2 linked regions of the Rhodoligotrophos defluvii genome follow. The protein of the gene in region 1 interacts with the protein of each later gene in a pairwise test. Links are inferred from orthologs where the notes say so. Each region holds a gene or a part of one and is shown on either strand. Other genes may lie near its edges.

Region 1 (11,847 bases):
GCCGTTGGCCCGCGCATTCAGCCGGATGGCGATCTCGGCATAGCCGTCGATCTCAGCAGCTGTCACCGCCGCCGCGCCAGCCATGGCCGCCGCAATGGCGACGATCCCCGAGCCCGCGCCGAAATCCAGCACGCGCTTGTCCCGAACGAGCACCGGATTGTCCAGAATATAGCGCGCGAGGGCCTGGCCCCCCGCCCAAGCAAACGCCCAGAACGGCGGCGGCAGGCCCATTTCGCCCAGTTCTTCCTCCGTCTTGCTCCACAGCGCCAGAGCCTCATGGGCAAGGTGAAGCCGCAGGGCCGGCACATGCGGCACCGGCAACAGCACGGTGTTATCGCGAATGAACGCCTCGCGGGCAGCCGGATCGGTCCGCTGCAACGGGGAATGTGCGGCCTCGTCTCGCGAGGCGCCGGTCACGGCCGCCGCAAGAGCATCAGAACTCGCGCTCCACCATCAGCTTCTTGATCTCGGCGATGGCCTTGGCCGGGCTGAGATGCTTCGGGCAGGTCTGCGCGCAATTCATGATGGTATGGCAGCGGTAGAGCCGGAATGGGTCTTGCAGCTGGTCCAGCCGTTCGCCTGTCGCTTCGTCGCGGCTGTCATTGATCCAGCGATAGGCCTGCAGCAGTGCGGCCGGCCCCAGGAAACGGTCGCTGTTCCACCAATAGCTGGGGCAGGCGGTCGAACAGCAGGCGCATAGAATACATTCATAGAGCCCGTCGAGCTGATTGCGATCCTCGGCGCTTTGCAGCCATTCCTTTTCTGGCTGCGGGCTGACCGTCTTCAGCCACGGCTCGATCAGCCGGTGCTGCGCATAGAAATTGGTCATGTCGGGAACCAGGTCCTTGATCACGGCCATATGCGGCAGCGGATAAATCTTGACCACCCCGTCGATCTCATCGATGGCCTTGAGACACGCCAATGTGTTGATGCCGTCGATATTCATCGAGCACGAGCCGCAGATGCCCTCGCGGCAGGAACGCCGGAACGTCAGCGTCGGGTCGATCTCGTTCTTGATCTTGATGATCGCATCCAGCACCATCGGCCCGCAGGCATCCAGATCGACGTAATAGGTATCCAGGCTGGGAGTCTTGCCCGCGTCCGGATCATAGCGGTAGATCTGGAACTCTTTCACCCGCTTGGCTGACGCCGGTTTCGGCCAGATCTTGCCTTTGGTGATTCTCGAGTTCTTGGGCAGTGTCAGCTGGACCATCTGGTCATCCGCATTGCTTTAAATTGGGGAATGCCTTGCGCCTCAATAGACCCGGGCCTTCGGCTTGATGTACTGCACTTCGTTGGTCATGGTGTAGGTGTGCACCGGGCGGTAGTCGATCCGCACCGCGCGTTTGTCCATGTCCGCCCACACCAGTGTATGCTTCATCCAGTTCACGTCATCCCGCTCGGGATAATCTTCCCGGGCGTGGGCACCGCGGCTTTCCGTGCGGTTGGCGGCCCCCTCGACGGTTACCACCGCCTGTCCGATCAGATTGTCGTATTCCAGCGTCTCGATGAGGTCGGTGTTCCAGATCAGCGAGCGGTCGGTGACCCGGATATCGTCCGTTTCGGCCCAGATCTTGTTGATCTCGCGGCGGCCCTGTTCGAGCACCTCGCCCGTGCGGAACACCGCGCAATCGTTCTGCATGGTGCGCTGCATCTTGAGGCGCAGGGCGGCGGTTGGCGTGCCGCCCTGGGCGTAGCGGAACTTGTCGAGCCGCGCCAGCGCCTCTTCGCCCGCGTTTCGCGGCAGATCGGGCTGGGCCGAGCCCGGCTCGACCAGCTCGGCGCAGCGCAGCCCCGCCGCCCGGCCGAACACCACGAGATCGATCAGCGAGTTCGATCCCAGCCGGTTGGCCCCATGCACCGACACGCAGGCAGCCTCGCCAAGAGCCATTAACCCCGGCACGATGGCGTCGGGATCACCGCCACGCGGCGCGACCACTTCGCCGTGATAATTCGTGGGGATGCCGCCCATGTTGTAATGCACGGTGGGCAGCACCGGGATCGGCTCCTTGGTCACGTCCACCCCGGCGAAGATCTTCGCGCTCTCGGTAATGCCGGGCAGGCGCTGATGGATGATCTTCGGGTCGAGATGTTCCAGATGGAGGTGGATGTGGTCCTTGTGCGGCCCGACGCCGCGCCCCTCGCGGATCTCGATGGTCATGGAGCGCGAGACCACGTCGCGCGAGGCGAGGTCCTTCGCCGAAGGTGCATAGCGCTCCATGAAGCGCTCGCCTTCGGAATTGGTGAGATAGCCCCCCTCACCGCGCACGCCCTCGGTGATCAGCACGCCGGCGCCGTAGATGCCGGTCGGGTGGAACTGCACGAATTCCATATCCTGCAGCGGCAAGCCGGCCCGCAGCACCATGGCGTTGCCGTCGCCCGTGCAGGTATGGGCGGACGTGCAGGAGAAGTAGGCCCGGCCATAGCCGCCCGTGGCCAGGATTGTCTTGTGAGCGCGGAAGCGGTGGATCGTGCCGTCAGCCATGGACAGCGCCATCACCCCGCGGCACGCACCGTCCTCCATGATCAGATCGAGCGCGAAATACTCGATGAAGAACTCCGCCGAATAGCGTAGCGACTGGCCATAAAGCGTGTGCAGCATGGCGTGGCCCGTACGGTCGGCGGCTGCGCAGGTGCGCTGAGCCGGCGGCCCCTCGCCGAAATAGGTGGTCATGCCGCCGAACGGCCGCTGGTAGATGCGGCCATCCTCGGTACGGCTGAAGGGCAGGCCGAAATGCTCCAGCTCGTAGACGGCCTTGGGTGCCTGCCGGCAGAGATACTCGATCGCGTCCTGGTCGCCCAGCCAGTCCGACCCCTTCACCGTGTCGTACATATGCCAGCGCCAGTCGTCCGGCCCCATATTGCCGAGCGAGGCGGCAACGCCGCCCTGAGCGGCCACCGTATGCGAGCGCGTGGGGAACACTTTGGTGATGCAGGCCGTGCGCAGGCCGGCCTGCGAGCAGCCGAGAGTGGCGCGCAGGCCGGCGCCGCCGGCGCCGACCACCACCACGTCGAAGGTGTGGTCCGTTATGGGATAGGCGCGCCCGCCGATATTGAAGGACTTCGGAGCTGGGCCTGTGCCCTCGCCGTTTTGTCCGTTGCTGGCCATTCCTGTGATCCCAATCAGCTTGCTGTTGCGGCCGGCACGGCGGCCGGCGGCACCTGCGAAAGGTTTGCGCTTACGGCGATGCTGACGATGGCAAAGAGCGACACCAGCGCCACGGCGATCGAGAAGAAGGTGTTGGCCAGCAGCGCCAGCACCTTCAGCCCCTCGGAATGTACATAGTCCTCGATGATCACCTGCATGCCGAGGCGCATGTGATAGGTCACCGACAGAATGAGGGCGATGAGGGCGATCGCGGCCAGGGGATGGCCCACCCAAGCCATCATCTCGGCGCGGGTTGCGCCGATATTCGCCACGATGGTGACGGCGCCGAACAGCACGAGCGGAATATTCGCGATGGCCGTGATGCGCTGCCACACCCAATGATCGGTACCGCGATGGGCCGCGCCCAGGCCGCGCACCCGTGCGAGAGGTGTTCTGATCCTCATGCCCTCATCCTCTCAGGAGGTAGATGCCGGCCCAGACGAGCAGGGTGAGCCCGAGCGAGCCGATCAGCGTCAGCCAGGCAATGAGGCTGGCGGAGCGCCGGTCCATGGCTTGCCCCGTGTCCCAAATCAGATGGCGGATGCCGCCCAGCATGTGGTGGATCTCGGTCCAGGTATAGCCGAACAGGATGAGCAGGCCGAGCCACGACCCGAAGAACCACTGGGCAGCCTCGAACGCCCGGTCGCTGGTGGCCGCTGCCAAAAGCCACCAAGCCAGCAGCGCGGTGCCGAAATAGAGCGCCCCGCCGGTGATGCGATGGGCGATCGACATCATCATGGTGATCCATGGGCGGAAGATCTGCAGATGGGGCGAGAGGGGGCGGTCCACTGTCCTCATGGTCATCCGGTCTGGAGGCTTGCATCACCCACGGGAATGTGAGCGACGTTTTCGTTTAGAACTGGTCTCAACTCAAGTCAAATTGGGGAGCCGGCTTATGCAATTCTCGCAATCCTCGCATGTGCGCGGTCAGCAGGGAATTAACGCCCAGTAATCAAGCTCGAGGATAACGCCATCCTCGTGTCCTTGGTCCGTCTTGCCCGGGAAATCGGAACAGGGCCTGTCGCACGTCGCGAAAGTCACGATGCGGAGCGCGCCGACATCCTGCCGTTCGGGCAGAGGCTGCCGGTCGACGATCTCCGACCAGGCATAGACGGTGCCGCCGGCAAACAGCGGTGCCACATGCCGTCCACCATTGATCGCGGCGATGTGGAAGGCATTTGCCAGGCCGTTGAAGGATAAGGCCCGGGCGAGCGAGATGACGTGGCCGCCATAGATCAGCCGGCGTCCGAACCGCCCCTTCGCTTCCGAATGCTGGTTGAAATGGACCTTGGCCGTATTCTGATAGAGCCGAGTGGCCAGCATGTGCTCGGCTTCTTCCACGGTCATGCCGTCCACGTGGTCGATGCGCTCGCCGGCCGAATAGTCCGCCCAGCGCGCGCTCGAGCCCGAGAGGGCGTCATCCCACTGCCGGCCCGCGATCTGGGGCAGCGCATGGCCGAACGCAGTCGGCGCAACCGCCGGGGCGAGCTGCGGCACGCTCTGCTCGCCCACTTGCGACCTTTCATCGCGCTTTCGCACCATCACCCACCGAATGTAGCTCAGCACCAGCTCGCCATGCTGGTTGAAGCCCTCGGATCGCACATAGATGACACCCGTCTTGCCGCTGGATGTCTCCTTGAGCCCGATCACCTCCGATTGCGCCGACAGGGTGTCGCCCGTGAATACGGGGCGGGTGAACCGGCAATCCGCATAGCCGAGATTAGCCACCGCATTGAGCGAGATGTCCGGCACGGTCTTGCCGAAGACGATGTGGAACACGAGCAGGTCGTCGACCGGACGACGCGGATAGCCCACCGCTTTGGCGAAGGCATCGGACGACTGCACCGCGAAGCGCGCGCCATAGAGCGCCGTATAGAGCGCCGTATCGCCCTCGGTGACCGTGCGGGGCGTCGCATGCCGGATCACCTGGCCGATGCGGAAATCCTCGAAGAAGTTGCCCGGGTTGGTCTTCATCACGCGGCATCCCGCTCGGCGATGGCATCCGCCATGGCGACAACCCGGCGGGCGACCTCGCAATGCAGCCGTTCCACCATCCGTCCATCGAGCTCGATCGCCCCTTTCGCGGCATTCTCGGGCCGCTCGAACGCGGCAATGATCTTGCGCGCCGCCTCGATTTCGCTTTCGGCAGGACGGAACACCTCGTTCGCAACCTCGACCTGGCCAGGATGGATCAGCGTCTTGCCGTCGAAACCGAACAGGCGCCCCTGTCGGCACTCGGCCGCAAAGCCTTCCTCGTTGCGAAAATCGTTATAGACGCCGTCTATGACATCGAGACCATAGGCCCGGGCAGCCGCCACGCAGGTCATCAGCCACGGCACCATGGCGGCGCGGCCTTCGCCAAGGCCGGCGCGCGTCTCCTTGGCAAGATCGTTGGTGCCCATCACGAGGCACACGAGCCGGCTGCCGCCTGCCGCGGCCGCGATGGCGCCCGCATCCAGCATGGCGAGCGGCGTCTCCATCATGGCCCATAGCCGCACCTTGTCCGGCGCGCCCGCCTGATCGATACGGCCCGAGATCGCGCTTATATCCTCAGGACCGTTCACCTTGGGCAGCAGGATGCCGTCCGGCGAAGCAGCGATGGCCGCGGTGAGATCTTCCTCGCCCCACGGCGTGTCCAACCCGTTGATGCGGATGATCAGCTCGCGCCGGCCGTACCCTCCTCCGGTCACCGCCGCCGTGACTTGCTGTCGCGCCGACGCCTTGGCATCTGGCGCAACCGCGTCCTCGAGATCCAGAATCAAGGCATCGGCCGGGATCGACTTGGCCTTTTCCAAGGCGCGGCTGTTCGACCCCGGCATGTAGAGAACGCTGCGGCGCGGCCGGATGATCATTCAAAGAGCCCCCTTCCATTTTTCGCAAGTGCGTGACGGTAATAGATCAACGGACCGCATGCCAAGTGGCAAGGCAGCTCGGCCGTGCAGCTCTTAGACGGATTGACCAGTCATGACAGCGGATAGCACCTATTTCGATGTGGTGATCGTGGGTGGCGGCGTAATGGGCAGTGCCGCCGCCTACTTCCTGACCCATGAACCCCTGTTCACCGGGTCCGTTGCCATCATCGAACGGGACACGAGCTTTGCGGAATGCTCAACCGGGCGCTCGGCCGGCGGTCTGCGCCAGCAGTTCTCCACCCCGGAAAACATCGAGATGTCGCTTTACGGCCTGCAGTTCATCCGCAGGCTAAAAGAACGCTTCGGCCCCGATGCGGATGTGAGCTTCCGCGAGCAGGGCTATCTGATGCTCGCTTCGGAAACCGGCCTGGAGACCCTGCGGGAGAACGTGGAGCTGCAGCGCTCCTACGGTGCCGACATCGTGCTCTATAACGAGGCGGAGCTGCACGAGGCTTTTCCCTGGTTGTCGACCGAGGGCCTGGTCGCCGGCGCCTTCGGGCGCAGTGGCGAGGGTTGGCTCGATCCCTTCAGTCTGATGACCTTGATGCGCAAGGCTGCGCAGGCAAAGGGCGCATCCATGATCACCGGCACCGTGACGGGGTTCGCCATGAGCGATGGCCAGGTGGAAGCGGTCGAGCTGAGCGATGGCCGCAGGATCGGTTGCGGAACCCTCATCAATGCGGCGGGGGCCGATGCGGGCAAGGTCGGCGCCATGCTGAGCATCGAGCTGCCGGTCGAGCGGCGCAAGCGCTTCGTTTTCGTGTTCGACTGCCGCGATGCGCCTGGGCGCTGCCCGCTGACGATCGAGCCCACCGGCCTCTACTTCCGTCCGGAAGGTGCCCATTTCATCACCGGGCTCGGTCCCCTCGAAGGCGAATGGGATACTTCTGACCTTGAGGTCAATCACAACTGGTTCGAGGAGGAAATCTGGCCGCGCCTGGCGGCCCGGGTCTCGGCCTTCGAGGCCATCAAGCCGACCGGCGCCTGGGCCGGGTTTTATGACTACAACACGTTCGATCAGAACGCGATCATCGGCCGCCATCCCGATTTCGATAACCTCTACCTCATGAACGGCTCCTCCGGCCATGGCCTCCAGCACGGCCCTGCGGCGGGGCGTGCCATCAGCGAGCTGATCGTGCATGGAGCCTACCAGACGATAGACCTGTCGCGGCTGTCCTATGACCGTATCCGCCGGGGCGAGCCTCTGTTCGAGAAGAACGTTGTATGACCAGGGACGCGGTTGTCGGTGTAATCCTCGCCGGCGGCCGCGGTTCGCGCCTGGGCGGCGTGGACAAGGCACTGGTCGATCTCGGCGGCGAGCCGCTCATCGCCCATGGCATCCGCCGGCTTCAGCCGCAGGTGGCCGCCCTGCTCATCAACGCCAATGGCGATGCGCAACGGTTCCGTCAGTTTGGCCTCCCGGTCGTTCCGGATGAGAATCAAGCTTCGCGTGCCGGTCCCCTCGGCGGCCTTTTGGCCGGAATGCGGGCGACGAGCAGTTTAGTTCCGGATACGAAATGGCTGGTCAGCCTGCCCTGCGACACGCCCTTTCCTCCGGCCGACCTGGTCGAGCAGCTCCTGCGGTGCGCGGGCGACGCGCTGGTCATGCGCGCTGCATCGGGTGGCCGTGTGCATCACTTGGTCGCCGCTTGGCGCCTGTCGTTGTTCCGCGATCTGGAGCAGGCGATTGCCAGCGGAATGAGAAAGGTCGCGGCTTGGGTAAGCCGGCATGAGCCGCATGTCGGCACGGTCGAATTTCCAACTGAGCCCTTCGACCCGTTCTTCAACATCAACCGGCCGGAAGACCTCCGGCAGGCTGCACTGATCCTGTCTAGCCAACCCGAACGGCAGTCTCCGGTCCGCAGCGGCTGAGAAGGCTGAGCATATGGTCCCGGCGCAGCGCGATGCACCCTTCGGTCGGCGCATAGCCTGGGCGCGCCAAATGCATGAAGATCGCACTGCCCTTGCCCGGCACCACCGGCTCGTCGTTATAGCCGAGCACAATCACCAGGTCATAAAGATGGTCCTCGCGCCACATGGCCTCGGCGCTGGCCGGATAGGGCAGGCGCACCGGCCGGTTGTAACGACGGTCGCGAGGATCGTCGCACCAGCCATCATCCGGTGCGATCGCCCAAGCCTCAAGCCCGGTCACCGGCAAGGGCACCCGGTCGGGGCGGTAAAGCAGGAACCGCATAGGCCATAGGCCGATGGGGGTTGCCCCGTCGCCCTCGCGCTTCAGCATCCTGATCCCGCCGCGGCCGATGGCGCAGGGCGGCGCGACCGGCCCGAGACACAGGCGCGCCTTTGTGCTGCTCGGCGATACGGTGATCAGGCGGACTTCTCTAAGCGGGGCGGGCATCCAATGACCAGGCTCAGCCAACGAGGGGCGGAATATTAGCCGCGCTCATCACCTCTGAAAATGAGCAAATTCTTGATCTTGCCCGAATTATGGGCTTCCTTGAACAGGGGCGTACGAGCACTTTAGTAAGTGGCGCGTTCAACAGGTTCTTGTGAAAACGATATCCTATGGCCAGTACGACCAAAATTCTCGTTGTTGACGACGATGACGCGTTGCGCGAATCGCTTCTCGAGCAGTTCGCTCTCCACGAGGAATTCGATGTAAGCGAGCGCGAGAATGCCACGGGTGCCAGGGAGGCCGTTCGCTCCGAGCACGTGGACCTCGTGTTGCTCGATGTCAATTTGCCCGACCAGGACGGCCGCGACGCCTGCAAGCAGATCCGCGCCGACGGCTTCAAGGGGCCGGTGATCATGCTGACCGCCCAGGACAGCGAGACCGACGCCATCACCGGTCTTGAGTCCGGCGCCAATGATTACGTAACGAAGCCGTTCCGGTTTGGCGAGCTTCTGGCCCGCATCCGGGCGCATCTGCGCCAGCATGAGCAGAGCGAGGACGCGGTTTTCACCATCGGCCCCTACACGTTCCGGCCGAGCGCCAAGCTGCTCGTCCGCAAGGACAACTCGAAAATCCGGCTCACCGAAAAGGAAGCCGCCATCTTGAAATATCTCTATCGCGCCGGGCAGAAGGTTGTCGGACGCGACGTCCTGCTGCACGAAGTCTGGGGCTACAACGCCGGGGTGACGACACACACCCTGGAAACCCACGTGTACCGGCTGCGGCAGAAGATCGAGGCCGATCCGTCCAACGCGGCATTGCTCGTCACCGAGGCAGGAGGCTATAAGCTCGTTCCATGAGCGTCAGGGCGCGGGTCGAACTGCTGCGGCGTATACCGCTCTTCTCCGATGCGGCGGATGCCCATTTGCAGCTCCTCGGCTTTGCCATGGATACGGAAACATTCGCGCCCGGCGATGCCATCATCGCCCGCGGGGAGCGCGGACAAAAGGCCTATATCATTGAAACCGGCACGGCGCGCGTAACAGAACCGGACCAGCTGGCGGAGGACAGCAGCACCCTGGTCGGGCCGGGGGCGTGCCTTGGTGAGTCCGCCATGGTGGCCGACCTGCCCTACAGCCTCACCGCAATCGCGCAGACGGACGTACGTTGCCTGCGGTTGACCCGTGAGCTTTTCTACCGGGTTGCGGAAGAGTTTCCCGATTTTGCGGAATTGGTGCTCTCGGCCGTTTCCCGCAGGCTGGACGAGTCCGTCCGTGATCTGCGCGAGGTGGAATCCGCCTTTCGCCGCGCCAAATCCTTCTCCAGCCTCTGAGCGGAGCCACTTTTCATGGTCGAGCTGAAGGGGGCACGCGCGACAGGCTTCGTCCAGCGGCCCGGCACCGAATTCAACGTTGTCCTCGTCCACGGCAGCGATGAAGGCCTGGTGCGGGAGCGCTGCCAGATGCTGGTGCGCGCCATTGCCGGCGCCGTCGATGATCCCTTCACCGTCGCCCGGCTGGACGAGGAGATCCTTGCGGCCGACCCCGCTCGCCTTGCCGATGAGGCGCTCGCCATCTCGCTCCTCGGCACCCGCCGCGTGGTCTGGGTCCGCGGCGCTGGCGCGCACACGGCAAAGGCGGTGGCGAATTTTCTTCCCCATGCCAAGGGCGACACCCTGGTCGTCATCGAAGCCGGGAATTTGAAGAAGTCCGATAAGCTCAGGCAAGCGGTTGAACAGGCACCCAATGCCGCCGCGATCGCCTGCTATGCGGACAGCGACGCTGATATTCGTGGGCTGATCGAAGAGACATTGCGGATCGAGGGCCTGACCATCAGCCCCGAAGCGCTCGAGGCTTTTTCTGCCCTGCTTGGGAGCGACCGTCAGCTCTCCCGCAACGAGATCGAGAAGCTCTGCTTGTATGCGAAAGGCCGTGGCCGCATCGAACTGGCCGACATTGCCCAAATCTCCGGCGATGCCTCGCATCTGGCGGTCGACGATCTCATGGACTGCGTCTTCGGCGGCGATATGGTCGGTGCCGACCATCATCTCGCGCGCCTGCTGGATGCGGGCACCCAGCCGGCCGCCCTCATCATCAGCGCGGCCAATCATCTCGCGCTGCTGCGGCGGCTCTGCGTCCAGATGCGCTCGGGTTCACAAGCAGCGAATGTGGTGGCCGGTGCCCGCCCGCCGATCTTCTTCAAGCGGCAAGCCGCGATTGCCCGCCAGCTCACCCTCTGGCCGCTCGAGGCGCTGCTTGGAGCCGGTGCCACCATCGCCGATTGCGAAAGGCGCACGCGCCAGATGGCGGGGCTTGATCACGAGCTTGTCGGGCGCCTTCTGCTGACTCTGGCCCGCTCTGCGCAAGCCCGCCGGGCATCGGCGGCCTGACAGCCGCCCGCGGGTTCAGGAACCCGCCAATCGCCGGCAGATCAGGTCCAGCTGATCGAGCGTCTTATAGCGGATGCGCACGTCTCCGCCCTGTTCGCCCCGGTGGGTGATGGTCACCGCCAGCCCGAGCGCCTCGTACAGCCGTTTCTCCAGCGCAACCGTATCCGTATCCTTGGCCACCGCCCTCCGCGGCTTTACGGTGCGCGGTCTATCCTCTTGCACGGCCCGTGCCAGGGATTCGGTGTCACGCACGCTCAAGCCTTGTGCGATGATTCGCTCGGCGAGCTCCTCCGGCCGGTCGGTCGCAATCAGAGCGCGAGCATGGCCCGCGGACAGCGACCCGCCCTCCAACAGCTCGATGACCGGCCGTGGCAGAGTCAGCAGCCGCAAGGTATTGGCAATGTGGCTGCGGCTCTTGCCCACCGCATCCGCCAGCTGCTGCTGGGTATAGCCATAGAGCTCCATCAGCTGCCGGTAACCTTCCGCTTCCTCTACCGGGTTGAGGTCTTCCCGCTGGATGTTTTCGACCAGCGCCACTTCGAGCGCTTCCGCGTCCGTGAGCTCCCGGATGAGTACCGGCACCTCGTAAATGCCCGCCTTCTGCGCCGCCCGCCAACGCCGCTCGCCGGCCACGATCTCATAGCGGCCTTCATCGAGTGGCCGCACCAGAAGCGGCTGCAGCACGCCCCGGCTGCGCACCGACTCGACGAGCTCGTCCGTGTCATCGTCCCGAAAGGTCTTGCGTGGATTTCGTGGGCTCGGCACCAGGTGTTCGATGGGCAGCTGGCGGAAGCTGCGGGCACCCTGGATGAAGCCCTCCTCACTGCCGCCATCGCCGATCAGGGCGGCCAGGCCCCGCCCGAGACGCTTCTTCTGTGCTTGGACCATAGGGGCCTCACCGCTGGACAGGGTCGCTCTGTTCTGCATACGCTCAAGCCACTCTCAGGTTGCGTTCTCGGCGGATCATTTCGGATGCGAGCCGGATATACGCCTGGCTCCCGATGCAATTGTTGTCATAAAGCAGCACCGGCTTCCCGTGGGACGG
Region 2 (11,708 bases), on another replicon or contig:
AGGGCGCCGCGCAGGTCGTATCCACCCGCCTGGTCGCCGATCTCGAAACCCCCGTCGCGGCCATGCTCAAGCTGGCCCGCGACGAGCGCTACAGCCTCCTGCTCGAGTCCGTCGAGGGCGGTGCCGTGCGCGGCCGCTACTCGATCATTGGCCTGAGGCCCGACATCGTCTGGCGGGTGCGCGACGGCAAGGCGGAGATCAATCGCCAGGCCCTGGCCAAACCGGACGGCCCGTTCACACCGCTGGACGAGGAGCCGCTGACCGCGCTCCGCAGCCTCATGACGGAATCGCGCATCGACTTGCCCCGTGATCTGCCGCCCATGTCCGCCGGCGTGTTCGGCTATATGGGCTATGACATGGTGCGCCTGATGGAGCGCCTGCCCGAGCCCGGTCCCGACGTGCTCGGCGTGCCTGACGCCATCCTGGTGCGGCCGACGGTGATGGCCATCTTCGATGCCGTCAAGGACGAGGTCACCATCGTCACCCCCGTCTTCCCCAAGCCCGGCCTTTCGGCCAAGGCGGCCTATGCCCAGGCCGCCGAGCGGCTGGCGGAGGTGACCGCCTCCCTCGACCGGCACTTGGACCATGGCATGCGCGAGCGCTGCGATGCGGCCGCCATTGCTGCGCCGGTGTCAAACACGCCGCCGGAAGAGTTCAAGGCCATGGTGCGCCGCGCCCAGGACTACATCCTCGCCGGCGACATCTTCCAGGTGGTGCTGAGCCAGCGGTTTGAGACCGCGTTCTCGCTCAGCCCCTTCTCGCTCTACCGCGCCCTGCGTCGGGTCAACCCCTCGCCCTTCCTCTATTTCCTCAATTTCGAGGATTTCTCCCTGATCGGCTCGAGCCCCGAGATCCTGGTCAGGGTTCGCGACGGCAAGGTGACCATCCGTCCGCTGGCCGGGACTCGGCCGCGTGGCGCCACCCCTGCGGAAGACGACGCGCGGGCGAAGGAGCTGCTGGCCGATCCGAAGGAACGCGCCGAGCACCTCATGCTCCTTGACCTCGGGCGCAACGACGTAGGCCGCGTCGCCAAGATCGGCTCCGTCACGGTCACCGACCAGTTTGCCCTCGAATTCTATAGCCAGGTGATGCATATCGTCTCCAATGTCGAAGGCCGGCTCGACGAGCGCTATGATGCGATCGCCGCCCTGGTCGCCGGCTTTCCCGCCGGCACGGTATCGGGCGCACCGAAAGTGAGAGCCATGGAGATCATTGCCGAGCTCGAGCGCGACAAGCGCGGCCCCTACGCCGGCTGCGTCGGCTATTTCTCGGCCAATGGCGACATGGACACTTGCATCGTGCTGCGCACGGCCCTGGTCAAGGATGGCAAGATGTATGTGCAGGCCGGTGCCGGCGTCGTGGCCGACAGCGACCCCGAGGCCGAGCTGCAGGAATGCGTGAACAAGGCGAAGGCGCTGTTCCGCGCCGCCGAGGAGGCGGTCCGTTTCGCCGGAGAGGCGAGGATGGGACAATGATCATTCTCATCGATAACTACGACAGCTTCACCTATAACCTCGTGCACTATCTCGGCGAGCTCGGCGCCGAGGTGCGCGTCTTTCGCAACGACGCGATCACCGTGCCCGAAGTGATCCAGGCGGCCCCGGATGCCATCGTGCTCTCTCCTGGGCCCTGCACGCCCAACGAGGCCGGCATCTCCGTCGAGCTCATCGAGAAGGCCGGTGCCAGTATACCGGTCCTCGGGGTGTGCCTCGGCCACCAGGCCATCGGCCAGGTCTATGGCGGCAGGGTAGTACGCGCGCCGAAGGTGATGCACGGCAAGCTGTCCACCATCCACCATTCCGGACGTGGCGTGTTCCGCGGCATCAACGATAACTTTCAGGCGACCCGCTATCACTCCCTCATCGTCGAGCGGGACACCCTGCCCGACAGCCTTGAGGTCACTGCCGAGACCGACGACGGCGTCGTCATGGGGCTGCAGCACAGGCAGCACCCCGTCTATGGCGTGCAGTTCCACCCGGAAAGCATCGCCTCGGAATATGGCCATCAGCTGCTGCGCAACTTCCTCGACCTTGCGCAGCGTGCCAAAGCGGCCTGAGCGGCGTCATGGCGGATCTCAAACCCTTGATCGCCAGGGTCGCTGAAGGCCGCTCCCTCACCCGCGAGGAGGCCAAGCAGGCCTTCGACATCATGATGTCCGGCGAGGCGACGCCCACCCAGATCGGCGGCCTGCTCATGGCCCTCAGGGTGCGCGGCGAGACGGTGGACGAGATCACCGGCGCAGTCGAAACCATGCGCGCCAAGATGACCCGGGTGGCCGCGCCGGCTGACGCCATCGACATCGTCGGCACCGGTGGCGACGGCGCCCGCACCTACAACATCTCCACCTGCGCGGCTCTCGTCACCGCCGGCTGCGGGGTCAAGGTCGCCAAGCACGGCAACCGGGCCCTGTCCTCGAAATCCGGCGCCGCCGATGCCTTGGCCGCGCTCGGGGTGAATATCGAGGCCTCGCCCGAGACCATCGCCCGCTGCATCGAGGAAGCCGGCGTCGGCTTCATGTTCGCCCCGTCCCATCACGCCGCCATGCGCCATGTGGGCCCGAGCCGGGTCGAGCTCGGCACCCGCACCATTTTCAACCTGCTCGGTCCCCTGTCCAACCCGGCCGGGGTGCGCCGTCAGGTGGTCGGCGTCTTCGCCCGGGAGTGGCTGGAGCCCCTCGCCCAAGTGCTGCGCAATCTCGGCACGGAGCGGGTCTGGGTCACCCATGGCGCCGATGGGCTCGACGAGGTCACCACCACCGGGCCAACCTATGTGGCCGAGCTCAAGGACGGCGCCGTCCGCACCTTCGAGATCACCCCCGAAGACGCTGGCCTCCCCCGTGCGAGCTTGGATGCCTTGCGCGGCGGCGAAGGCGCCGAGAATGCGCGCGCCATCCGCGACGTCCTCGCCGGACATCCCGGCCCGTTCCGTGATATCGTGCTTTTGACCAGCGCGGTCGCGCTGCTGGTGGCCGATGAGGTGTCCTCGCTGGGCGAAGGTGTCGAGCGGGCAGCGGCCTCCATCGACAGAGGTGCCGCTGCCGCCGTGCTGGAACGGCTGGTTTTCGTATCGAACGGACGATAGCGCCATGGCCACCATCCTCGACGAGATCGCAGCCTACAAGCGCGAGGAAGTCGCCGCAGCGAAACGGGCAAGGAGTTTCGCCGACCTCGATCGCGAGGCCCGTGCTTGCCCCACACCCCGCGGTTTTGCCACCGCCCTGCGCGAGAAGCTCGCGGCGGATGCTTACGGTCTCGTCGCCGAGATCAAGAAGGCCAGCCCGTCCAAGGGCCTCATCCGCGCCGATTTCGACCCGCCCAGCCTTGCCCGCGCCTACGAGGCGGGCGGTGCCGCCTGCCTCTCCGTGCTCACCGACACACCGTCCTTCCAAGGCCATCCGCGCTTCCTTACCGAGGCGCGCAACGCGACTGCCCTGCCCGCCCTGCGCAAGGACTTCATGCTCGATCCCTATCAGGTGGCGGAGGCCCGTGCTTGGGGCGCCGACTGCATCCTGATCATCATGGCCATGGTGGATAATGCGCTTGCCGCGGAGCTCGAACAGGCCGCCCTAAGCTACGGAATGGATTCACTCATCGAGGTTCATGACGAGGCCGAGCTCGACCGCGCTCTCGAGCTCTCCTCGACCCTGATCGGCATCAACAACCGCAACCTCAAGACCTTCGACGTGTCGCTCGCCACCACCGAGCGCCTCACGCCCCGCATCCCCGGCGACCGCCTCGTCATTGCCGAAAGCGGCTTGAGCACGACAGTCGATCTCGCGCGCCTCGCCCGCATTGGCGCCCGCTGCTTCCTCGTGGGCGAAAGCCTCATGCGCCATGGCGATGTGGCGGCCGCCACCCGGCAGCTTCTCGGCCTTGCACCGGCCCAATCGACCGTGGCTGTGCCATGAGCAACCCCCGCCTCACCCATCTCGATGAAAAGGGCGAGGCGCGCATGGTGGACGTGTCCGACAAGGCCGTCACCACCCGTGTTGCGACTGCCGCCGGCAGCGTGTGGATGAAGCCCGAGACCCTGGACCTGATCCTGTCGGGCGAGATCCAGAAGGGCGATGTGCTCGCCACCGCCCGTATCGCCGGCATCATGGCCGCCAAGCGCACCCATGAATTGATCCCGCTCTGCCATCCCCTGGCCATCACCAAGGCCGAAGTCACTCTCACGCCCGATAGCAACGCCTCGCGCATCGATGTGACTGCCACCGTCAAGGTCGACGGCAAGACAGGCGTGGAAATGGAAGCGCTCACAGCCGTCTCCGTCGCCTGTCTCACCCTTTACGACATGTGCAAGGCGGTGGACCGCGCCATGCGCATCGGCGACATAAGGGTGGTCGAGAAGACCGGCGGCAAATCCGGCCCCTATCGGGAGGCCTGACCATGGCCGGGCCGCTGCTGCCGGTTGAGGAAGCGCTCGCCCGGGTGCTGGACGGGGTTGCGCCCATGCCCGCCGAGCAGGTGCCCCTCGATGAGGCCTGGCAGCGCACCTTGGCGGACGATGTCATCGCCACCCGCGACCAGCCGCCCTTCGATGCCTCGGCCATGGATGGCTATGCGGTGCGCGGCGATGATGTCGACCAAAAGACCCCCCGCCTTTCCGTCATCGGCACCGCGCAGGCCGGCCACGCCTTTCGCGATACGCTCGGCCCGGGCCAGGCGGTGCGCATCTTCACTGGCGCGCCACTGCCCGATGGCGCCGATACGGTCGTCATTCAGGAAAACACCCGCCGCGAGGGCGACGCGGTCGTCCTCACCGAGCCCGGCCAGCGCGGCCGACACGTGCGCCGCCGCGGGCTCGATTTTCGTGCCGGTGATGTGCTGATCCCCGCCGGTGTCCGGCTCAATGCCCGCCATATCGGCCTTGCCGCAGCAGCAAATCATGGGATGCTTGCGGTGAGGCGGCGCCCGCGCATCGCCATCCTGTCGACCGGCGATGAGCTCGTTCCACCCGGCGGCAATCCGCGCGCCGATCAGATCATTTCCTCCAATGATCGCGCCCTGGCGGCTTTCGCGCGTGCCATGGGCGCTGAACCCATCGATCTCGGCATTGCCGGAGACAGCCTGCAAGCCCTGGACGAGGCCATCGGCCGCGGGCTCCATGCGGACGTGCTCGTGACCATCGGCGGCGCGTCCGTCGGCGAGCGCGACCTGGTACAGCAGGCGCTGACGGCGCGGGGCCTCGCCCTCGATTTCTGGCGAATCGCCATGCGCCCCGGCAAGCCGCTGATGTTCGGCCGCCTTCCCTCGACACGCGTCCTGGGCCTGCCCGGCAATCCCGTATCTGCCCTGGTCTGCGCCCGCATCTTCCTGAGACCGCTGATCGCCGCCCTGCTCGGCCGCCCCCATCGGGACGAGCTGGAAATGCTGCCGCTCGCCAAGTCGCTTCCCGAAAACGATCAGCGGCAGGACTATCTCCGGGCCCGCTTCGTGCACCGGCCGGACGGCAGCCTCGCCGTCGAGCCGTTCAGTCTCCAGGACAGTTCGCTGCAGCAGAGCTTTGCCGCCGCCGATTGCCTCGTCATCCGCCGCCCCTTCGCGCCCGCCGCCCCCGCGGGCAGCCTGGCGGAGATCCTCCGGCTGGATTTTTGAGCCAGCCCCGGCTTCCTCCCCGGGCCACCAACAAGCCTACAACCTCATACCAACGTCGAATCGCATTAACAGTTTGTAATGTTATTATGATGCTTGGGCCCGTCGAAGAAATCGGCCGGCTACCGGATTGCTGTTGCCAGTTCCAGAACAATAAAGTCGTTCGGTCAACCGGGCGATTAACGGGTGGATACCGGAAGGAGTGTCTTCATGACTGTCGACTCCTCATATGTTGGCGGACAATCTGCCGGCACGCAAAAGATGAGCGCCGAAGACAAGAAGGTTATCTTCGCCTCTTCACTTGGCACAGTCTTCGAGTGGTATGACTTCTACCTTTACGGATCGCTATCCGCGATCATCGCGGCGCAGTTCTTCTCTGGCGTCAATCCGACGGCAGCCTTCATCTTCGCCCTGCTGGCCTTTGCCGCCGGCTTCGCGGTGCGTCCATTCGGCGCCATCTTCTTCGGCCGGCTGGGCGATCTGGTCGGCCGCAAGCACACCTTCCTGATCACCATCGTGATCATGGGCCTGTCCACCTTCTTGGTGGGCATCCTGCCGACCTATGCCTCCTGGGGCGTGCTCGCGCCGGTGATCCTCATCGTCCTGCGGCTGCTGCAGGGCCTGGCGCTGGGCGGCGAATACGGCGGTGCCGCCACCTACGTGGCGGAGCATGCACCCCGCAACCGCCGCGGCTTCTACACGAGCTGGATCCAGACCACGGCCACGCTGGGCTTGTTCCTGTCATTGCTGGTCATTCTCGGCATCCGCACCTCCATCGGCGAGGAGGCATTCCGGGACTGGGGATGGCGTATTCCCTTCCTGCTGTCCATCATCCTGCTCGGCATCTCCGTCTGGATAAGGTTGCAGCTCAACGAGAGCCCGGCCTTCCAGCGCATGAAGGCTGATGGCAAGGGGTCCAAGGCGCCGCTCAAGGAAAGCTTCGGCCAGTGGTCGAACCTGAAGATCGTCATCCTTGCCTTGCTCGGCCTCACCGCCGGCCAGGCGGTGGTCTGGTACGCCGGCCAGTTCTACGCCCTGTTCTTCCTTACACAGATCCTCAAGGTCGACGGCGCCAGCGCCAACATCATGATCGCCATCGCGCTGGCCATCGGCACGCCGTTCTTCATCCTGTTTGGCTGGCTCTCCGACAAGATCGGCCGCAAGCCGATCATCATGGCCGGGTGCCTTCTGGCGGCGTTGACCTATTTCCCGATCTTCAAGGGCCTCACCCATTTCGTGAACCCGGCGCTTGAGGCGGCCCAGGCCTCCGCTCCCGTGACCGTCGTCGCCAATCCCGACGAATGCTCGTTCCAGTTCAATCCGGTCGGCACGGCAAGCTTCACCAGCTCCTGCGATATCGCCAAGTCGGTGTTGGCGGCGTCATCCGTGAACTATGAGAACGTCTCGGCCCCCGCGGGCACCGTGGCCTCGATCAAGATCGGCGACCAGGAGATCCCGAGCTTCAACGGCACCGGCCTGCCGGCGGATCAGCTGAAGGCGCAGCAGGACGCGTTCAAGAAGACGGTGACGGAGGCGATCACGGCCGCCGGCTACCCGACCAAGGCCGATCCGGCCCAGATCAATCGCGTGATGACCGTGATCCTCCTGACCATTCTGGTCATCTACGTCACCATGGTCTACGGTCCGATCGCGGCAGCCCTGGTCGAACTGTTCCCGACCCGCATCCGCTACACCTCCATGTCGCTGCCCTATCACATCGGCAATGGCTGGTTCGGCGGGTTCCTCCCTCCCACGGCCTTCGCCATCGTGGCCGCGACCGGCAATATCTATTCCGGCCTGTGGTACCCGATCGCCGTTGCGGTGATGACCCTGGTGATCGGCATGCTGTTCCTGCCGGAAACCAAGGACCGCGACATCTACGCCAACGACTGAGCGCTCTCTCGCGTCGGCACCCGCGCCCCGCCCTCCACGGCGGGGCGCTTCGTTTCCCGCCCCTCCGCACGCCCGGTGGCGCGGAACTTTCTACGCCGCTTGCCCGTTTTCCCAGCCGGACAGCCCCCGACCAAGCCGCTCTCGGGGGCGAGTTCCGGGAGATACCACATGGAAATCGGCACCATCCTGCTCATTATCTTGATTCTTTTGCTGATCGGCGCTGTGCCGGCCTGGCCCTACAGCCGCGGCTGGGGCTATGCACCCGGAGGGGTCATCGGGGTCATCCTCATCATCGTCCTGATTCTGGTCCTCCTGGGGCGGATCTAGCGCCTTCCCGCGACCGGCATAGCCGGTTCGCGGACTATTCCTCGCGCAACTCGAAGCGGTCGCCGAACTGCGCAGGCGGTCTGATCGACTGGCGCTCCGCGGCCGGCGCGGCCTCGATGCTCGCGAGCAGCGCATTCTGCAGCAGCGCCTGGACTGTGCTGATCCTGTCCCTGACCTCCGCCATGGTCCGCGCGAGAACCGCCCTGTCGAGCGGATCGGCGCGCATCTGTGCAAACATGGCTTGCCGCGCCTGGCGCAACTCGGCCACGGCCTCCATGAGTTCGGCGCGTTCCGCAATGAGCCGGCGCATCACATCCCGGCGAATGGCCGGGGGATAGGCTTCGAGCACCCTGCCGGCGGCCACCGCGACCCGACGTTCGGTCAGGTGGCCACCCAGCATGGCGCCGGCGGCGAACAGATTGAAGCAGATCGACACGAGCAGCGCCGCCGCCAGAGCCATGGTCGATCGGGACGTCCTGGTCACAGCAGCCCTCCAATGTCGCCTTGACCCGCGGCGAGCGCAATGAAGGACAAGGGCACGCCGAGCACGTCTTCCGGCGCCAGCGTCTGCAGCATCAGTACGACGCCCGCCACGAAGGAGAGCGCCGACAAGCTCGCGCCGGCGATCCAGAAGCTCTTGCCCGGGCGCCAGCCCGCTTCCGCCGCGTCAACGGCCGACAAGACCCGGCCAATGTCCGCCGCACCGAACGGCTGCGGCTGGACCGCCGCACGAAGCTGCCGCTCCCAGGCCCGAAAATCAGCCAGGAGCGCTGCACAAGCCGGGTCTTCGCTCACCAAGGCCTGCGCCTGTGATCGCAATTCATCGGGCCATAGAGCGAAATTGGCACCCAACCGTAAAAGCGCTGCCTCGAACTCATCTCTGCTCATAGCGCCGTCTCCCTGCTCATCCTGCTGCGCAGTGTGCGGCGGGCCCGCACCAGCAACTGCTCCGCTGCGCCCTCGCTGATGCCGAGAATCCCGCCAATTTCCGCATTGCTTCGCTCGCCCTGAATGGCCAGCAGGAGGGCGAGCCGCTGTTTTTGCGGCAAGCTGCGGATGAGGCGGGCGGTCGCCGCCAGATCCTCGCGGCCGCCGAGCGCATCGAGCGCGCTCGGCCGTTCGTCCGGTGGCTCCACCGCGGCGCCGAAGGGCAGCCATCGGCGGAGGCGCTGCCGGCGGGCGAGGTCGAGGCAGCGGTTCACCACCACGCGATACAGCCAAGTCGTGAAGCTGGCTGGGCCCGGCCGCCACGCGTCGGGCCGGCGCCAGAGCAGCAGGAACACGTCCTGGGTAATGTCGTCCGCGTCCGCTGCCCGGCCACTGAACGCGAGCGCCAGTCCGCGGACGCGCCCGCCATGCCGCTGCATCAGCATGGTGAAGGCCCGCCGGTCGCCAGCCGCAACCTTGGCGAGAAGCGCCTCGTCCGAAGCTGAGTCATCGGCCGGCCCAGCCACGTCGTTTGCCGCCTCCCGCATCTCGCCGCCGCCCTGGCCATCACCAGTGGCGCCAGACCCGCCGGGTCACATAGGTGTTTCCTGCCGGGCCGGTCACCCTCGAGTACCGATAGCTGCGGTATGGCCCATGGACAACACGGCTTGACCGCGACCACGTGGCGCCGCCCGGCCCGGTGGTGGTGACGTGGCGGCTGCAGCCATAGGGCCCACAGCGGGAGGTCTTGCTGCGGCTCGCTCCATCCGGACCCACGCTGTGGACGTGCCGGTCGCATACGCCCCCTGAGCAATGGCCGCTGACCGACCGGCTTGCCCCGTTCGGACCGATCCAGCTCCGCGACCAGCTGTCCGCCTGGGCGGTGCTTGCCGTGAGGAGCAGGGCCACCGCTCCAGCGAATATCACGGAATATTTCATGTGCTTCCCTCCTGTTGGAAATGCATTTCAACGGGCGCCGCCGAGCAGCGCGCCCAGGCTTTCGCGTGAGATGCCGCGGCCACCCTGATCGAGGCGATCGAACCAGGGGGCCGGCGCACCGACATATTCCTCGCGGGAGACCCTGCCGTCGCGATTGCCATCCATGCTCGCCAGCCGCTCGGCCGGCGTGGGCATCTCGTTGCCAAGCTCCGCCACCCGGGCCAACCGCTTGGCAAAATGCTCCCGCGCCCGGCCCTTGCCCGCTTCCACTTCCGCGATGGTGAGCGCGCCGTCGCGATTGCTGTCCAGCCGGTCGAAACGCTGGGCGCGTGCTGCACGCAGCTCCTCACGGCTGATGAAGCCGTCCTTGTTCCCATCGAGCTGGTTGAAGACCGCTCGCCCGGCAAAGCCCAGTTCCTGGGCTTCGGCCAAGCTTGCGCCGGTCAGCATCACCGCGGCGGCCACCGCGGTAACGAGAGAAGGGCGATTCGCCATGTCCAAGTCTCCTTCGTCTATCGGCCGCATCCTGTTTGCTGCCGTTCAACGAAGCTCGGGCCTCCTCCCTACGGTCGGAGCGAAATTTTTCCGCCCGGCGCGGGGGCCATGGCCCTTCGTATGCAGAAGCGAACGCAAGAAGCCATGCTGCCGGCCAGGGCTCACCCGCTTGAATCCGCATCGAGCCTTGACAACAGCCCTGGCTCACCGCTAACTGCTTCTGTTCGTTATTTCGAACGATCCGCGGGATTTGAGGAGCAGCTTGCGCCCGCGTTACCAATCGCTAAAGCGCCACGGACAGCGGTCCGTGACACGCAATCGGCCTTTGCGGAGATCGAACCCATGTCCCTCCACCACCCTTTCCTTGATGCAGGCACGGAACTCGCCAAGCCTCTGTTCGTTGATGAGGTGCTTGCGGGATTCCTCGTTGCACATGAGCGCGCGTTTCGGTTTCACGCGGCCAATGCGGCATTCGCGCTCCTGGACGGCAGCCGCTTCGTCTCGCGCGAACGGGCCGAGCAGGCAGCCTCGCGCCTGAAGCGCGCGATGGAGCAACGACCGCGCCCGCGGGCCTGACCACCTTTCGTCCGTGGTTAGCTGTCTGTTTGGGTTCCTGTCACCGCGCCGCGGTGGCAGCGTTGAGGCCCGGCATCTTCCCTCCCCTGGTGCCGGGCCTCCTTTCTCTAGAGAGCGAAACTTTCCGCGCACCGACATTGCCTGTCCTCGCCCGGTCTGCTCTATTGGCGCGGGCTAGACGGAAGGGCAAGCCGCGTGAACTCGCAACCATCAGCCACGTCATCAGCCGGTCGTGCCCGAGCCGCCCAGGCCATCGCCGATGCACCCGTTATGCTCGCCGACGGCGGCGTCGAAACCAGGCTGATCTACGAGTTTCACCGGGCGCTGCCGGACTTCGCGTCCTTCCTGCCCCTGTTCGATGAGGCTGGTCGCCGCGACCTGACCGCTCTTTACCGCAGCTATCTCGCCATCGCCACGGAGTTCCGGCTGCCCATGCAGGTGGGCACGCCCACCTGGCGCGCCCATCCCGAGGGCCTTGCACGCCAGGGCTTCACCGCGCCGGACGACCTCGCCCGGGTGAACGGCGAGGCGGTACGCTTCCTGATCGACATGCGCCGTGAGATGGGCCTCGATGATCTGGTGGTGATTGCCGGCGTGATCGGTCCGCGCCGCGACGGCTACGATCCCCATGGCGCCCCTCAGGCCGGTGCGGCGCAGGCCTATCATGCAGCTCAGGCCGCAGTGCTCGCACAGGCAGGGGTAGACCTGCTCTATGCTCCGACCTTCGCCAGTGTGGAAGAGCTGCTCGGCGTGGCCCGCGCCATGGCCGCAACCGGCTTGCCCTACGCGCTGGCGCCGGTGGTGGATGATCAGGGGCTGATGCCCGATGGCACGCCGCTCAACGAGGCGGTGCCGCGGATCGATGCGCAAGCCTCGCCTGCCCCCGTCCATTGGCTCATCGGTTGCGTGCACCCGACCCGGTTGCGGACCGCCCATGAAAGCCCCGCCTGGCCTGCC

Evidence for each region.
Region 2: the proteins of mobA (region 1) and E4P09_RS24815 interact in binary tests that used the Escherichia coli proteins (3 or more experiments, as listed by UniProt). The link is inferred for Rhodoligotrophos defluvii from one-to-one orthologs.

Annotation. Positions count from the first base shown.
Region 1 is NZ_SZZM01000001.1:1,285,779-1,297,625, forward strand. Bases 6,109-9,108 are described here. They hold mobA (molybdenum cofactor guanylyltransferase MobA), read left to right. Parts: upstream 6,109-7,284; coding sequence 7,285-7,932; downstream 7,933-9,108. Other genes in these bases: E4P09_RS06150 (NAD(P)/FAD-dependent oxidoreductase), read left to right, coding at 6,113-7,288; E4P09_RS06160 (L,D-transpeptidase family protein), read right to left, coding at 7,892-8,419; E4P09_RS06165 (response regulator transcription factor), read left to right, coding at 8,587-9,108. In the rest of the region: E4P09_RS06115 (class I SAM-dependent methyltransferase), read right to left, coding at 1-417; E4P09_RS06120 (succinate dehydrogenase iron-sulfur subunit), read right to left, coding at 434-1,213; sdhA (succinate dehydrogenase flavoprotein subunit), read right to left, coding at 1,256-3,109; sdhD (succinate dehydrogenase, hydrophobic membrane anchor protein), read right to left, coding at 3,124-3,552; sdhC (succinate dehydrogenase, cytochrome b556 subunit), read right to left, coding at 3,557-3,952; E4P09_RS06140 (MaoC family dehydratase), read right to left, coding at 4,076-5,125; E4P09_RS06145 (HpcH/HpaI aldolase/citrate lyase family protein), read right to left, coding at 5,122-6,000; more of E4P09_RS06165, read left to right, coding at 9,109-9,273; E4P09_RS06170 (cyclic nucleotide-binding domain-containing protein), read left to right, coding at 9,270-9,746; holA (DNA polymerase III subunit delta), read left to right, coding at 9,762-10,802; E4P09_RS06180 (ParB/RepB/Spo0J family partition protein), read right to left, coding at 10,818-11,690; E4P09_RS06185 (ParA family protein), read right to left, coding at 11,734-11,847. UniProt on the Escherichia coli protein: Transfers a GMP moiety from GTP to Mo-molybdopterin (Mo-MPT) cofactor (Moco or molybdenum cofactor) to form Mo-molybdopterin guanine dinucleotide (Mo-MGD) cofactor.
Region 2 is NZ_SZZM01000009.1:3,693-15,400, forward strand. Bases 3,632-6,492 are described here. They hold E4P09_RS24815 (molybdopterin molybdotransferase MoeA), read left to right. Parts: upstream 3,632-4,388; coding sequence 4,389-5,597; downstream 5,598-6,492. Other genes in these bases: trpC (indole-3-glycerol phosphate synthase TrpC), read left to right, coding at 3,632-3,907; moaC (cyclic pyranopterin monophosphate synthase MoaC), read left to right, coding at 3,904-4,386; E4P09_RS24820 (MFS transporter), read left to right, coding at 5,856-6,492. In the rest of the region: trpE (anthranilate synthase component I), read left to right, coding at 1-1,475; E4P09_RS24795 (anthranilate synthase component II), read left to right, coding at 1,472-2,056; trpD (anthranilate phosphoribosyltransferase), read left to right, coding at 2,065-3,081; more of trpC, read left to right, coding at 3,086-3,631; more of E4P09_RS24820, read left to right, coding at 6,493-7,487; E4P09_RS24825 (DUF3309 family protein), read left to right, coding at 7,656-7,814; E4P09_RS24830 (periplasmic heavy metal sensor), read right to left, coding at 7,849-8,298; E4P09_RS24835 (hypothetical protein), read right to left, coding at 8,295-8,702; E4P09_RS24840 (RNA polymerase sigma factor), read right to left, coding at 8,699-9,289; E4P09_RS24845 (hypothetical protein), read right to left, coding at 9,309-9,680; E4P09_RS24850 (EF-hand domain-containing protein), read right to left, coding at 9,708-10,175; E4P09_RS24855 (hypothetical protein), read left to right, coding at 10,284-10,751; E4P09_RS24860 (homocysteine S-methyltransferase family protein), read left to right, coding at 10,947-11,708. UniProt on the Escherichia coli protein: Catalyzes the insertion of molybdate into adenylated molybdopterin with the concomitant release of AMP.